Regions from separate parts of the Citricoccus sp. GCM10030269 genome, predicted to be linked through region 2. Evidence: riboswitches for the same ligand, from Rfam matches in the RefSeq annotation. Region 2 holds a riboswitch; each other region holds the start of a gene.
The links. A riboswitch is a leader RNA that binds a small molecule or an ion and turns the genes downstream of it on or off. The one in region 2 is predicted to bind S-adenosylmethionine.
Positions count from the first base shown of each region.

Region 1: it holds a riboswitch for S-adenosylmethionine, as region 2 does, so the genes downstream of both, ACFQQD_RS13650 (flavin reductase family protein) here and acs (acetate--CoA ligase) in region 2, are expected to answer to the same signal.
Region 3: it holds a riboswitch for S-adenosylmethionine, as region 2 does, so the genes downstream of both, ACFQQD_RS06095 (acyl-CoA dehydrogenase family protein) here and acs (acetate--CoA ligase) in region 2, are expected to answer to the same signal.
Region 4: it holds a riboswitch for S-adenosylmethionine, as region 2 does, so the genes downstream of both, ACFQQD_RS11640 (O-acetylhomoserine aminocarboxypropyltransferase/cysteine synthase family protein) here and acs (acetate--CoA ligase) in region 2, are expected to answer to the same signal.

Region 1 is NZ_JBHTCV010000006.1:139,931-143,630, reverse strand. Features, by position in the region: gene ACFQQD_RS13660 (mechanosensitive ion channel family protein) at 1-348, opposite strand, end outside; gene hisD (histidinol dehydrogenase) at 442-1,749, shown strand; SAM riboswitch class IV at 1,883-2,002, shown strand; gene ACFQQD_RS13650 (flavin reductase family protein) at 2,074-2,619, shown strand; gene ACFQQD_RS13645 (RNA-binding S4 domain-containing protein) at 2,641-3,030, shown strand; gene ACFQQD_RS13640 (cold-shock protein) at 3,305-3,508, shown strand; gene ACFQQD_RS13635 (aldo/keto reductase family protein) at 3,628-3,700, shown strand, end outside.
Region 2 is NZ_JBHTCV010000002.1:468,628-472,327, forward strand. Features, by position in the region: gene acs (acetate--CoA ligase) at 1-1,934, opposite strand, end outside; SAM riboswitch class I at 1,947-2,061, opposite strand; gene ACFQQD_RS05255 (sodium:solute symporter) at 2,186-3,700, opposite strand, start outside.
Region 3 is NZ_JBHTCV010000002.1:652,107-655,806, forward strand. Features, by position in the region: gene ACFQQD_RS06085 (ABC transporter substrate-binding protein) at 1-731, shown strand, start outside; gene ACFQQD_RS06090 (queuosine precursor transporter) at 918-1,592, shown strand; SAM riboswitch class IV at 1,760-1,874, shown strand; gene ACFQQD_RS06095 (acyl-CoA dehydrogenase family protein) at 1,976-3,217, shown strand; gene ACFQQD_RS06100 (LLM class flavin-dependent oxidoreductase) at 3,361-3,700, shown strand, end outside.
Region 4 is NZ_JBHTCV010000005.1:964,901-968,600, reverse strand. Features, by position in the region: gene ACFQQD_RS11655 (aminoglycoside phosphotransferase family protein) at 1-308, opposite strand, end outside; gene ACFQQD_RS11650 (CPBP family intramembrane glutamic endopeptidase) at 366-1,190, shown strand; gene ACFQQD_RS11645 (VOC family protein) at 1,202-1,858, opposite strand; SAM riboswitch class IV at 1,990-2,104, shown strand; gene ACFQQD_RS11640 (O-acetylhomoserine aminocarboxypropyltransferase/cysteine synthase family protein) at 2,176-3,540, shown strand; gene ACFQQD_RS11635 (homoserine O-acetyltransferase) at 3,557-3,700, shown strand, end outside.

The sequences.
Region 1 (3,700 bases), on a different contig from region 2:
GATGCGCGTGGCCAGCAGAGCCGCGGCCAGGCCCAGGGGAACGCGGCAGCGGCCCACCTGATCGCGGAGCCCGGGCCGGCGGCGCAGCACCACACTGCTCAGCAACCAGGCTGCGGTCACCACCAGCAGCGCGATGACCACCGAGATCGCCACCGTGGAGACAATGCCCCAGAACGGCCCCAGCGAGTCGACGGCGCCCCGGGCCCCGTCCTGGACGGTGTCAGGGACATTCCCGGAGATGTCTTCGGGAACTGCGCTGGATTCCGTCGACAGTTCGGCCGTCGTGGCCAGCACCGTGTGAGGCACGACGGAGGCAGACAGGTCTGCGAACGAGGACAATTTCGGCATGTCTCCAGTCTGACATCCAGGACTTTGTCGAACCTGAACGGGTGGAGAATGGACGCTGAACCACACACCGGCGGAACACACAGGAGCCCCTACATGCTTTCGACCACGGACCTGCGCGGCCGCATTGTCGACCCTGCCACCGTGCTGCCCCGCGCTGAACTCGACGTGGCCAGCGCCGTCCCGAAGGTGATGCCAATCCTGGACCGCGTCCGCACCGAGGGCGTCCGGGCCGTGCTGGACCTCGGCGAACAGTTCGACGGGATCCGGCCGCCGTCGTTGCGGGTGCCGGCCGAGGCCATCGCTGAAGCACTCGAGTCGCTGGACCCCTCGGTGCGGACCGCCCTGGAGGAGTCCATCTCCCGTGCCCGGAAGGTCCACGCCGCACAGCTGCCCCCGGATTCCGAAGTGGAATTGGGCGAGGGCGCCATCGTGGAGAACCGCTGGATGCCCGTGCACCGCGTGGGCCTGTATGTGCCCGGCGGCCGCGCCGTCTATCCCTCCTCCGTGGTGATGAACGTGGTTCCGGCCCAAGCAGCCGGCGTCGCCTCTCTCGCCGTGGCGTCCCCGCCGCAGAAAGACTTCGACGGACGGCCGCACCCGGCGATTCTTGCCGCGTGTGCGCTCCTCGGCGTGGACGAGGTCTACGCCGCCGGCGGCGCCCAAGCGGTGGCCATGTTCGCCTACGGCGTGAACGACGACGACGGCGCCCGGGCCTGCGCCCCCGTCGACCTGGTGACGGGGCCGGGCAACATCTTCGTGGCCGCGGCCAAGCGCGCCCTGCTGGGCACCATCGGCATCGACGCCGAAGCGGGCCCGACCGAGATCGCCGTGCTGGCCGACGGAACCGCCGACGCCCGCTGGGTGGCCGCGGACCTGATCAGCCAGGCCGAACACGATCCGATGGCCGGCTCAGTGCTCATCACCACCTCCCCAGAGTTGGCCCGGGACGTGGTGGCCGAGATCGATCGTCAGGTTCCCGGCTCCTTCCACGAGGAGCAGATCCGCCAGGCCCTGGGCGGTCCTCAGTCCGGGATCCTGCTGGTCCAGACCGTGGACGAGGCACTGGCCGTGGCCGACGCCTATGCCGCCGAGCACCTCGAGATCCACACCGTCCATCCGCTAGAGACGGCTCGTCGGGTGAAGAACGCCGGCGCCATCTTCGTGGGCCCCCACTCCCCCGTGCCCCTGGGCGATTACTCGTCCGGCTCCAACCACGTGTTGCCCACAGGCGGATCGGCCCGCCATTCTTCCGGTCTGAGCACGGTCAGCTTCCTGCGCCTGCAGCAGCTCATCCGCTATGAGGAGACCGCGCTGAAGGAACTGGACACCACCATCTCCGCGCTGGCGAAGGCCGAGGGACTTCCCGCCCACGGCCACGCCGTATCGCTGCGTTTCCAGTAGGTATGAATAGTGGCGTAGTGGGGCAGGTGGTGGGCCAGCAGGGCAGCTGGTCTCAGGAAAAACATGTCACGGGAGTTCACAGTTCGCGGAAGTCTTTGACCCTCACAGAACGGCGTCGATACGCTGGGGCCGGAATCACGAGTTCCCGCTGTTACAGCCCTGGCTTGCGGGACGGCAACCCTCTTCACGCAGTAGTGGGGTGCTCCAGGTGAGGATTCGGCCCTCCGGATGCCCCGGCGGGCAAGTACCGCGTTTCTGCTGGTGCCCTGGGGATTAGCCCGAGGTGCGCTCCCCGTCAGATTCGCTATTGATCGGAGGACCGACATGACCGCACTGGCAACCAACGACTTCCACCGCCCTGCCGATCTCGATCAGGATCTGTCCACCCAGACCCTACGGACGGCCTTCTCCCACTTCCCCTCCGGCGTCGCTGCCCTGGCCGGCATTGCCAACGGCGTCAAGGAGGGGTTGGTGGCCTCGTCCTTCACCGTGGGCGTCTCACTCGAACCGGCCTTGGTGTCCTTCGCCGTCCAGAACACCTCCCGCACGTGGCCCCGGCTGAAGCAGGCTGATCGGATCGGCATCTCGATCCTCGGTGAGGACCACACCATGGTCTGCCGTCAGCTGGCGTCCAAGGACGGCGACCGTTTCGCCGGCCTGGACATCCGCGCCAACGACCACGGCGCGCTCTTCCTGGACGGGGCGGCCCTGTGGCTGGACACCACCGTCTACTCCGAACTGCCGGCCGGTGACCACAAGATGGTGCTGTTGGAGGTTCACGGAGTGCACGACCACTCCTCCGAGTATGAGCCGCTGGTCTTCCACCGCTCGGCTTTCCGCAACCTGCGCACCGCCGAGGGCAATCAGTAATCCGCCACTAAACTCATCGGCATGCCCGCTGCTCCATCACCCACTCAGGTCCGTCTGGACTCGTGGTTGTGGGGCGTGCGCATGTACAAGACGCGGTCTGCGGCGACGGCGGCCTGCCGTGCCGGGCACGTCCGCCTCAACGGGCAGCCGGCTAAGGCTGCCCAGGCAGTCAAGCCAGGCGACACCATTCGAGTCCGTCAGCCGGGGCGAGAACGGATCCTGGAAGTCACTGGGCTTCTGACCAAACGCGTCGGAGCGGCTGAGGCCGTTCGCCACTACATCGACCACTCCCCCGAGCAGGTTCCCCGAGAGTTCCTCGCGGTTCCCCGGCGCGACCGCGGTACTGGCCGGCCCACCAAACGGGACCGTCGGCAGATGGACAAGCTGCGTGAATGGCCGCCGAGGAGCTGAGTGGCCGGCAGCTGGGCGACCCTCGACCACTCATCGCCCATGCTGCGCTGTGGGCGAATTAACGTCCCGTCAGAGCTGATTTGAAGAAAGGGGTGTTCTACCCCCTCCTTCGTCCCGTACTATAGAAACCAGAAGTAGTAGTAGCAGTAAGTCCGTACCCTTTCGGGCCGGTCAATCTTCGGATTGGACGGGGCGTTGGGAAGCGGTTTCGCACACGCCGCTTCGCCCCCGTCGGAACACTGGCGGGGTAACACCCCAAAGAAAGAGGCTCAACATGGCCACCGGTACCGTCAAGTGGTTCAACGCAGAAAAGGGCTACGGCTTTATTTCTCCGGACGACAACTCCGCTGACATCTTCGTTCACTTCTCCGCCATCGAAGGCAATGGCTTCCGCGAACTGCAGGAAGACCAGAAGGTCGAGTTCGAGGCCCAGCAGGGCCCCAAGGGCATGCAGGCTGCTGCAGTCCGCCCGCTCTGATCGAGCTCGTCTGATTCCTTCAGACTTCTGAACGGCCGCTGTTCCCTCGGGAACAGCGGCCGTTCTCTGTTAAGCCCAGTCCAAGCCCGGTCCGAAGCCATCCGGACTAGGGTGAAACCATGAAATTTCGTTACCTCGGCAACAGCGGACTCAAGATCTCCGAGATCATCTACGGCAATTGGCTCACCCACG
Region 2 (3,700 bases):
AGCTGCGTCAGCAGCCGTCGCATGATCTTGCCCGAGCGTGTCTTGGGCACATCCGGCACGAACACCACCTCACGCGGCTTGGCCACCGGGCCGATCACGCGTCCGACGTGGCGGCGCAGCTCGTCCGATCCATCACTGAGTCCGTCCCAGTCCTGATGGGCGACGACGAAGGCCACTGCGGCGTGACCGGTCTTGTCATCGGGAACCGGGCACACGCCGGCCTCGATCACGCCGGGATGGGACACGAGTGCCGACTCGATTTCGATGGTGCTCAGCCGGTGACCGGAGATGTTGATGACATCGTCGATGCGGCCGAGAATCCAGATGTCCCCATCCTCGTCGTATTTGGCTCCGTCGCCGGCGAGGAACCAGCCGCGATCGGCGAAATGCTTCCAGTAGGACGAGTAATAACGGGCGGGATCGCCCCACACGGTGCGGGCCATGGCGGGGCCGGTGTGGGTGACCACGATCTTGCCCTGGACTCCGGGCTCCACGGGGTCGCCGGCGTCGTCCACCACCGCGACGTCCACGCCGGGCAGCGGGCGCGACGCACAACCGGGCTTGAACCGCTCATCGGTGGGATGCGGTGACAGGACGGTGGCCCCCGTCTCGGACTGCCACCAGGTGTCCACCATCGGCACGCCCACGGAACCGTCGCGGGGAACGGGCGCGCCGCCGTCGGGCCCTGTGGCTCGCTTTGCCGCACGGTCCAGCTCCCGCAACCGGTCACGTCCGATCTGGGTCCGGGCCCACGTCCACGCCTCCGGATTGACGGCCTCGCCGACAGTTCCCACCAACCGGATGGAGGAGAGGTCGTACTCCGCGGGAATGCCCTCGGGGAACCACCCCATCAGTGAGCGGATCAAGGTCGGCGCCGTGTAGTAGCTCGAGACGCCGTAGCGCTGGATGATCTCGAAGTGGCGGCCCGGGTGCGGAGCGTTGGGCACTCCCTCGTAGATGACCTGGGTGACGCCGTTGGAGAGCGGCCCATAGATCTCATAGGTGTGGGCCGTGACCCACGCCAGATCGGCCGTGCACCAATGCACGTCCTGATCCCGGGCCTCGGGATCCGGGTGGGAGAACAGGAAGTCATAGGACCAGGAGGACTGCACGAGGTAACCGCCGGAGGTGTGCACCAGTCCCTTGGGCCGACCGGTGGTGCCGGAGGTATACATAATGAACAGCGGGGTCTCGGCGTCGAAGTACTCCGGAGTGTGGGTCTCCGGCCGGCGGTCCACGAGGTCGTGCCACCAGATGTCCCGGCCCTCGACCCAGTTCAGGCCGTCGGTGTTGCCGGTGCGGTTGAGCACCAGCACGTGCTCGATGTTGTTCTCGCCCGAGACGGCCTCATCGGCGTTGGCCTTGACCGGAACGGCCTGGCCCCGGCGATACTGCCCCTCGGAGGTGACCAACAGCTTCGCCCCGGTGTCCTCCACGCGGAACTTCAGCGCTTCCGCCGAGAAGCCGCCGAAGACGAGCGAGTGAACGGCCCCGATGCGTGCGCAGGCCAGCGTGATGACCACGGTCTCCACCAGCACCGGCAGGTAGATCACCACACGGTCACCCTGACCGATACCCAATTCAAGGAGAGCGTTGGCGGCCTGACTGACCTCCTTCTGCAACTGCGCGTAGGTGACGGTTCGCCGGTCTCCGGGTTCGCCCTCGAAGTACAGCGCGACTTTGTCACCGCGGCCCGCTTCGACGTGACGGTCCACGCAGTTCACCGCGACGTTGAGTCTGCCGCCGTCGAACCAGCGGATCTCGGGGCCTCGCTCCGATTGCGGGTCCGGAGCGGTCCACGAGTGGGCGGTATGCCACGGGGTGTGCCAGTCGAGCCGGTGGGCGGCGGCCTCCCAGAAGGCCAGACGCTCGGTATCGGCGCCCGGCTGGCGGCGTGGCTGAACGTGTGGCTGGTTGTTCGGAGCAACAGACAAGACAGAACCTTCTTTCCATCGAATCTGGCGGTAGCACCAAGTTCCAGCACGGGCACTAAGGGCACGGGACCGGAACGGGTTGCTGCGGCGTCACTGAGCCAGATCTCTCGGCCGCTCGGGATGGTCAGTCACTCACTCTACGGCCGTGCCGGCAGCCTCCGCGAAGCACGTGAAGGAGTGCTACGCCAGTGCCGGGGGTGATGGCCGGACACATCCCGTCTAGACATCCCGTCGGGACAACCGGCGCGACGTCACGAATGGTGAGGCTGATTTGCGGTGGCGATCACGGCGTCGTCGGCCGTCTGTGCCGGGTCCGTCCCCTCGGTCAGGTACACGGCTGCCGTGAAGACCGCGATCATGGCGGCGCCGATGATCAGACCGGTCAATCCGTAACCGGTCAGCAGTGTCCAGGCCGCGGCCACCAGGCACACGAGCACCGCGGCCACGATGAGGGCGGTGACCCCGCGCTGACGACTGGTGCCGGGAGCAGTCCACCGCCACCGAGCCTGCAGCAGCGTCACGACGACCATGCCGAGGAGGTTGGCACACATCCCGACCCAGACGGGGTGGATACCGAGGAAGAACTCGCTGGGATGGAAGCCGGAGAGCGCGTACCACCCCATGCCGACGCCGAATCCGGCCAGCATTGCGGTCAGCGCCGCGGACCGTGTGGCCAGTGGCCAGAAGAACGCGGCCAGCACGGGCGCCAGCGTGGCGCCGTTGCGCAGGGTCCAGGCCATGATGTTCCACCAAGCAGACTGTTCGGTGCGCAGCAGGGCGAAAACCACCATCACCACGGTCAGGCCCACGAGGGCGACGCGGGTGTACCGCACTAGTTGGCGTTCGGTGGCCCTCGGGTTCAGGGCCGAGCCCAGATCTCGGCCCAGGGAGGTGGCGCCCGAGAATTGGCAGGGGCCGGCCCAGCCGAGGGCGCACGCCCAGAGGCCCACGAAGAACAGGCCTGCAGCCCACGGGGGAACCGCGCCCACGATGTACTCGGGGATGGCCACCAACGGGAGGCCGGCACCCGGCACCACGAGTGCTGAGGCGACTCCGATGAGCACGCCCAGCAGGATCAGCGGGATGCCGAGGACCGCCGCCCGGTACAGCCCCTTCTGGCCGTCCTCGGGAGTCCGGGCGGACATCGACATCTGGAAAGCGGCCTGGGCCAGGGGCACATTGATGATGAACGTGCCGAACCAAGCCACGATCAGTGACAGTCCGGCCTCGGACAGGTCGAACATCTCCGGCCGCTCACCGGCGTAGGCCACGAGTCCGTCCGCACCTCCGAAGCCGGGACTGCTGACCACGGTCCAGACGCCGACCAGGAACATCAGGCCGATCATGATGACGTTCATCGTCTGGCTGAACCCGACCGAGCGCATCCCGCCGCCGGACAGGAACGCCAGCAGGACCAGCGCGGTGGCGGCCACGGAGAGTGGGAGGGACAGATCCGTCACCACGTGCAGAGCCGAGGCGAAGGCGATCGTGGTGGCCACGGAGTACATGGGGAAGGTCAGTCCGGTGATGACCGAGCCGATGCCTTTGGCCCCGCGACCGAACCGATCGCCGATGATTCCCGTCACTGTGACCACGAGTTTCTCTCGCAACGGTTTCACGAGCAGCAGCGCGATGAGGATGATCTGCACCGTCTCGGCGACGCCGTACCAGACGGCGGAGATGCCGGTCCGGTAGCTCAGCTCCACGATGGCGATGTAGGAGGAGCCGGAGAACAGCCCTGTGATGCAGAACGCGACGGTCCAGGG
Region 3 (3,700 bases), 180 kb from region 2:
TGCCCGCGGTGTCCAACGGCCAGATGGACGTCGGGGTCGGCAATCCACTGTCCGTTCTCACGGCGGCGGATCAGGGCCTGGATATGCGGATCGTCGCGGGATACTGCAACTCGGCGGACGACGGCGAGGACACCTCCGGAGTGGTGACCCGCAAGGACAGCGGGATCGAGGACTACGGTGACCTGGCCGGAAAGACGACCTCCATCAACGCACTGCGCACTCTCGGAGATCTCACGCTCATGGATCTGGCTGAACAGGGCGGTGCTGACCCGGCGGCGGTCAAGTTCGCCGAAATGCCGTTCCAGGACATGCCGGCTCAGCTCGACCAGGGGAACACGGACGCCATCTGGATCCCGGAACCGTTCCTGACCACGGCCCTGGACAATCCGGACAATGAGCTCCTCGGCTACTCGTTCCGCGACTCCATTGAGGGCATGCCCACCATGGTCACTTTCACCTCCGGCACCTTCGCCGAGGAGAACCCCGAAACCGTGGAGAAGTTCCAGGCGGCCATCACGGAGGCGCTCGCCGCCACGGAAGAGAACACCGATGACGCCAAGAAGCTGCTTCCGGAGTTCCTGAGCCTGCCCGAAGAGGTCGCCACGAGCCTCAAGCTGGACGACCTCGGCGGCGAGATCCGCGAGGAACAGCTCCAGGCGATGGGTGAACTCGCCGTGAAGTACGACTTCATCGACCGGGAGCCCGATTTGGAGGCCATGATCGTCGACTAGTCTTCGGGTCCGTCGACGGCGGATATGGAAGAATCAGGGTCTGTTCGAGACGCCACCTGGGGCAGCAGGTGCGTGCGGGGTCGCAGAGACCGCCAGCCGCCGCGTCCGGACAGCAGTGAGTGCTAATACAGCCGGCGCCGTCTCCTCGGGAAGGCGTGCGGCGAACCACCACCCCAAGGACCCCACGTGACCCAGACTGACCCTGCCCCCGCCCGCTTCGCCCCCACCGGCACCGGCCTATACGCCGTCTTCACGGCGATCATGGCCGTGGTGCTCATCCTGTCCAATCTCGGTGCCACCAAGGGCGTGACCTTCGGCCCGATCGTGACCGACGGCGGATTCTTCCTCTTCCCGCTCGCGTACATCGTCGGTGACGTGGTGTCCGAAGTCTACGGATTCCGCGCGTCCCGGCGGGCGATCGTGACCACCTTCGCCCTCTCCGTCTTCGCCGCGTTGTGCTACTGGATCGTCATCGCGCTGCCCGGCGCCGAGTGGTACGCGGGGCAGGACGCGCTGGTCCGCACCCTGGCGCCGGTGCCGCTGATCGTCCTCGGGTCCCTGCTCGGCTTCCTCATCGGCCAGCTGGCGAACTCCTGGCTCATGGTCCGGCTCAAGCGCCGCTCCGGGGAGCGCCTGCTCTTCGGCCGGCTCGCGGTCTCCACTCTGCTCGGCGAGTTCCTCGACACCCTGGTGTTCTGTTCCATCGCCGCCGGCGTCATCGGCATCACGGACGTCCCCACCTTCCTCAACTACGTGGTGGTCGGCTTCGTGTTCAAGTCCGTGGTCGAAATCGTGCTGTCTCCGGTGACCATGTGGGTCATCGGCCGGGTCAAGAAGGCCGAACCCGCGTACGCCGGCTGACCTGCGCGTGGCCGAGTCTCGGATTCGGCAACAGCGTCGTCATGGCGGGTCACATTCTGGCGCCGGGCGACGCCATCCGCGCTCGAGGTCCATTCGAGCGCGCGAAACGGCGAAAGATGACGACCGTGCTGGACGGTGCCCAGAGCCGTCCCTAACGTTCTGTGAAGAATCACGAGCTCCGGTGTGAAGCCCTGGCTGACCGGACGGCAACCCTCTCGCTGTAGTGGGGTGCTCCAGGTGATGATTCGGCCCCCGGCGACCGCCGAGGGGCAAGTACGGCACCACCGAGGACGCGTGTACTGGGCCGGTCGGCTCTGAACAGCTGTGCACACCGTCGTTCTCCGGCGCAGTCTTGCGGTGGGCCATGACGGAAAGGCCTCGCCATGACCGCCCTCGCCACCGGATTCCTGACCGCCGACCGGTTCGCCAACCTCCGCGAAGGGCTCGCCCCGATCTTCGCCTCCATCGCCGACAGCGCCGCCACGCGAGAGGCTGAGCGGAGCATTGATCGCGACGTCGTCCGGCGCCTCGCCGAGGCCGGTTTCACTTCGCTGCGGGTCCCGGTCGACTACGGCGGATCCGGACTCGACTTCGCCCAATCCGCCGAGCTGATCATCGAGCTGGCAGCCTCCGATTCGAACCTGACCCAGGCGCTGCGGGCCCACCTGGTCAACCAGGAGAACATTCTCGGGCATCCAGACCCGGCGTTCCGCGAGCGGTGGCTGCGCCGCATCGGCGGCGGGGCCGTCGTCGGGAATGCCATCACAGAGGTGAACAATGCCATCGGTGAGGGGACCACCCGCCTCGTCCAGGACGTCGAGGGAACCTGGCGACTCAACGGCCGGAAGCACTACTCCACCGGGACGCTGTACGCCGACTGGATCATCGTGGCCGCCGTGGATGCCCACGGCGAGGAGATCGCCGCCGTGGTGCCCGCGGACGCGCCGGGAGTCACGGCGCTGGACGACTGGGACGGTTTCGGTCAGCAGCTGACCGCGTCCGGGACCACGATCTTCGAGAACACCCCCGTGGCCGCCGAGGAGGTCTACGTCGGCGGCCTCGACGACGGAACGCGAGTGGCCACGGGGCAGGCCACCTGGCAATTCATTCACTTGGCGACGCTAGCCGGCATCGCGCAGGCCGCCGTGCGAGATGTGAGTGAGTACGTCCAGGGGCGACGGCGTTCCTTCAGTCATGGGGCGGCCGAACTGCCCCGGGATGACGCCCAAGTCCTGCAGATCGTCGGGGAGATCTCCTCCGCCGCGTTCGCCGCTCGGGCCGCCGTCGACTCCGTCGTCACCGCCCTGGGCGGTCTGTTGGAACGCGAGGCGGCCGGCGAACAGCTGCCGGAGGACGACGTCAACGCGGTGTACGTCCGCGTCTACCAGGCCCAACAGGTGGTGGCGGAGAACGTGCTGGCCGCGACCACCCGGCTATTCGAGGTCGGCGGCGCCTCCGCGGTGAGCCGCTCCCGAGCGCTGGACCGTCATTGGCGCAATGCCCGCGTTCTGGCCAGCCACAATCCCTTGATCTACCGAGCCCGGATTATCGGCGATTGGGAGGTCAACGGGATTCCGCCCGCCCGGTCCTACCGCATCGGCTCCGCCCCCTCTGGCGCAAAGTGACCGTGCCCCCACCAGAGTGACGTGGTCTTGTCACTCTGCGCCTCGAACCACCCGAACCACCCGGACCACCCGAACCACCTGGACCACCCGGACCAACCGAGCATCCCTTCACCCGAGACCTACCCACTCCTCAGGAGAATCCCATGAGCACCCAGCACGCCCGCCGGACCCCGCTGCACTTCAATGCCTTCGTCATGAACACCACCAGCCACATCCACCACGGCCAATGGCGCCGACCGGACGCTGGACAGACGGAGTTCACTGACCTCAACACCTGGGTCGACCTGGCCAGAACGCTGGAGGCGGCCAAGTTCGATGCGATGTTCTTCGCCGACGTGGTGGGCCTTTACGGCGATGCCGACGCCGACTACTCCGTGTATGTGAACGAGGGGCTGCAGATTCCCTCCAACGACCCCACCGTGCTGCTCGGGGCGCTGTCCGTGGTGACGGAGCACCTGGGTCTGGCCACCACCTCGAATGTGT
Region 4 (3,700 bases), on a different contig from region 2:
GTCACCTCAGTCAGGGGTACCGGAAGCGCGAACGGCAGCTCCGCCGTCGCGGCCAGCGCCTGCACCAGAGCTGTGCGCACCGGCAGACGGTCCGCCGCCTCGGCGGTGCGGGCCATCCGCACCGCACCGATGCCCGGCAACACGAGGACGCGGTGAAACTGACCGCCTTCCTCGACGACCCCGGTGGACCAGTCCGCCGTGGCCAGGCGTCGGAACAAGTCTGGATCGGTGGCCACAGCATCCTCGAGCGGCAGCGCGGCAGCAGCACGAGCGAGGGTCACATCCTCGCAGCTCGGAGCGGAGGCCATGCCACCACGGTAGCGCGACCCGCCACGTCCGCACCGTTCCACTCCTACACTGGAGCGGTGACGTTGACCGCTGCTCCCGTGCCATCTGCCAAGACGGTTCGTTGGGAGATCGTGATCGTGCTGGCGCTGTCCTTGGGCAAGTCGGCGGTGTACGCGGTCGTCAACCTCCTGGACAAGATGAGCCAGGCACCACTGTCCGGACAGACCACCACCCTGAATCCCGCCCTCGATGACCGGCAGTACTTCGACCTGACGTATCAGGTGCTGGACATTGGTTTCGCTCTGGTCCCCGTGCTGCTCGTGATGCACTTGGTATGGATTCGCGGCCGCAATCCCTTCCGCACCTTCGGACTGGATTTTCGCCGGCCGGGCCGGGATCTCGCGTGGGGGATCGGACTGTTCGTGGCGATGGGCCTGGGCACGCTCGCCGTCTACGCCGCCGGCCGTGCCGCCGGAGTCACGACGGCCATCGTCGGCAGCGATCTGAACGAGTACTGGTGGACCACCCCGGTGCTGCTGTTCTCCGCGCTGCGGCACGGTCTGCTGGAAGAGATCATCGTGGTGGCCTGGCTGTTCGACCGGCTCGGGTACCTGCAGCAGCTGCGGGCGGGATTCGGTGAGCTGCGCACGTGGGCCAGCGGCGCCGTCGTGCCTGGTCATCCGGTAACCGTGCTGGTGGGGTGTGCGATCCTGCGGGGCACCTACCACCTCTACCAGGGGGCGGGGCCAGGGATCGGCAATCTGATCATGGGGCTGATCTTCGGCGCGGTGTATCTGCGGTACCGACGCGTGATGCCACTGGTCGTGGCGCATTTCCTCTTGGACGCGACCGGCTTCGTGGCCTACCCCCTGTTGGCCGAGCTGGGCCTGTTCGGCACTTAACTACCCCAACGTCAGATGGTGACGTTGCCCTTCGGGGTGTCGAAGGTGACGGAGAGGATGCCCGGGGTGCCGGAGGGTGCCTCGTACTCCACGTTGAGGTCCTGGACCCGCTCCTGAGGATCGTCCAGCCCCAGCCAGTCGCGGACGCGCTCGCGAGATCCGGCGATGGTGATGCAGGACAATTCCGCCTGCGGCTCGGCGGCCAGCGAGGGATGCAGGTCCTCCGTGCCGTCGTCCCAGCGGAGCAGATAGGGCACCTGGGGGTCCGCGATGAGACCCTTGATGCCGATCTGGCGCCAGGTCAGTTCGCGGCCATCCGGGAACTTGCGGTTACCGGGCACAGACTGACGGCCCAGGCGCTCTTCGAACGGTCCGAGGTCGTCGACGGTGACGCACCAGCCCATCCAGCCGCCGCCCATTTCAGAGCGAGCACGGACAGCCTGGCCGAACGGGGCCTTCTCCGAGGAGGGGTGGTCCAGAACTTCAACCACCTCGAGGTACTGCCGGTTGCGCAGCGGGAAAATCGCGTTGCGCGTCCCGAAACGGGGGTGAACTCCGCCCTTGACCCGTTCGATGCCCAGGGCATCGGCCAGGCGGGCCACCGTGGCGGTGAGCCCTTCATCGGGTCCAACGGCGTACGAGACGTGATCCAGGCGCATCATGTGCATATCGTCGCACTTTCTCGCGGGGTGAATTGGTTAGGTTAACCTCACTCGACATGACGGGCGGAATGACAGCCGGATGACCGGCGATGACGGCGGGGATGAAACGGTGCGGAGGATCTGGCAAACTGGGCCCAGGTCATGAGCGCCAGCATTGAGCCCCGGCTTGCTGGCCGGCAACCCTCCAGCTCGCGGTGGGGTGCCCCGGGTGAAGACCAGGCAGGTGCCAACCGGCACCGGCAAGCGCGGGCCACCATGCCGGCATGGACTGCACCACGTCAGTCGGCACCAGTGGGTGGCCCTGGATAGACAGGAGCCGTCAGATGACTGAGACCCCGAACACGCCAGACAACACCCCCGACGCCGACCCCCAGAGCGAGTGGGGCTTCGAGACCCGTCAACTCCACGCGGGGATCCCGGAGGAGAATGCCTTCGGGGCCACCGTGCTGCCGATCATTCAGTCGAACTCCTTCGACTTCCCAAGCGCCGACGTCGCCGCGGATCGCTTCGCGCTGAAGGACCTCGGTCCCATCTACTCGCGCATCGGCAACCCGACCCAGGAAGCCGTCGAGGGCAAGATCGCCGCACTCGAGGGTGGCGTTGGTGCCCTGCTGCTCGCCTCGGGGCAGGCCGCCACCACCTTCTCGGTGCTCAACCTGGCCGGTGCCGGAGACCACATCGTGGTCTCGGCCTCCCTCTACGGCGGCACTCAGAACCTGTTCAAGCACACGTTGGCCAAGATCGGCATCACCACCACCTTCGTTCAGGATCCGGACGATCAAGACGAGTGGAAAAATGCCATCCAGGACAACACCAAGGCTCTCTTCGGGGAGACCCTGGGCAACCCCCGCGGTGACGTGATGGACGTCCGCGCCATCGCCGACCTGGCCCACGACGCCGGTCTGCCGCTGATCGTGGACAACACCCTGGCCACGCCGTACCTGCTGCGCCCGATCGAGCACGGAGCGGACATCGTGGTGCACTCGGCCACCAAGTACCTCGGCGGCCACGCGGCGGCCATGGGCGGGGCGATCGTGGACGCGGGCACCTTCGACTTCGCCTCACAGCCGGAGCGCTACCCCGGATTCAACACCCCGGATGAGAGCTACAACGGAATCGTGTTCGCCCGTGACCTCGGCGTCAACGGCATCCTCGGCGCCAATCTGGCGTTCGTGCTCAAGGCCCGGGTGCAGCTGCTGCGTGACTACGGCAGTGCCATCAGTCCCTTCAACGCCTTCCTCATCAACCTGGGTCTGGAGACACTGTCTCTGCGGATGGAGCGCCAGGTCTCCAACGCGCGGCGCGTGGCGGAGTACCTCGACGGGCACGCCCTGGTCGAGACCGTGATCTATCCGGGCCTGGAGTCCAGCCCCTGGCACGACCTCGCGAAGCGATACCTCCCGGACGGTCCCGCCGGTTTCGTCTCGTTCGAGATCGCCGGCGGACGTGAGGCCGGGGCGCGGTTCGTGGATGCGCTGCGTCTGCACCACCACGTGGCCAACATCGGAGATGTGCGTTCACTGGTCATTCATCCCGCCTCGACCACGCACTCGCAGCTCTCCGAGGACGAACAGCGTGCCGCCGGCGTCACCCCCGGACTGATCCGGTTGTCCGTGGGCATCGAGAGCATCGATGACATCCTCGCCGATCTGGACAACGGCTTCGCCGCTGCAGACGTGAGCGCCTAGGGCCGGAGCCATCCGCATGACTACCATCACCCCTCAGCGATCCGGCACAGGTTTGGCCGACGGCGGCCTGCACTCCTTGCGGACCGGTGCCTTCGACTTCGAGTCCGGGGGTCACCTGCCCGCCGTGGACATCGCCTACGAGACGTGGGGCACGCTCAAC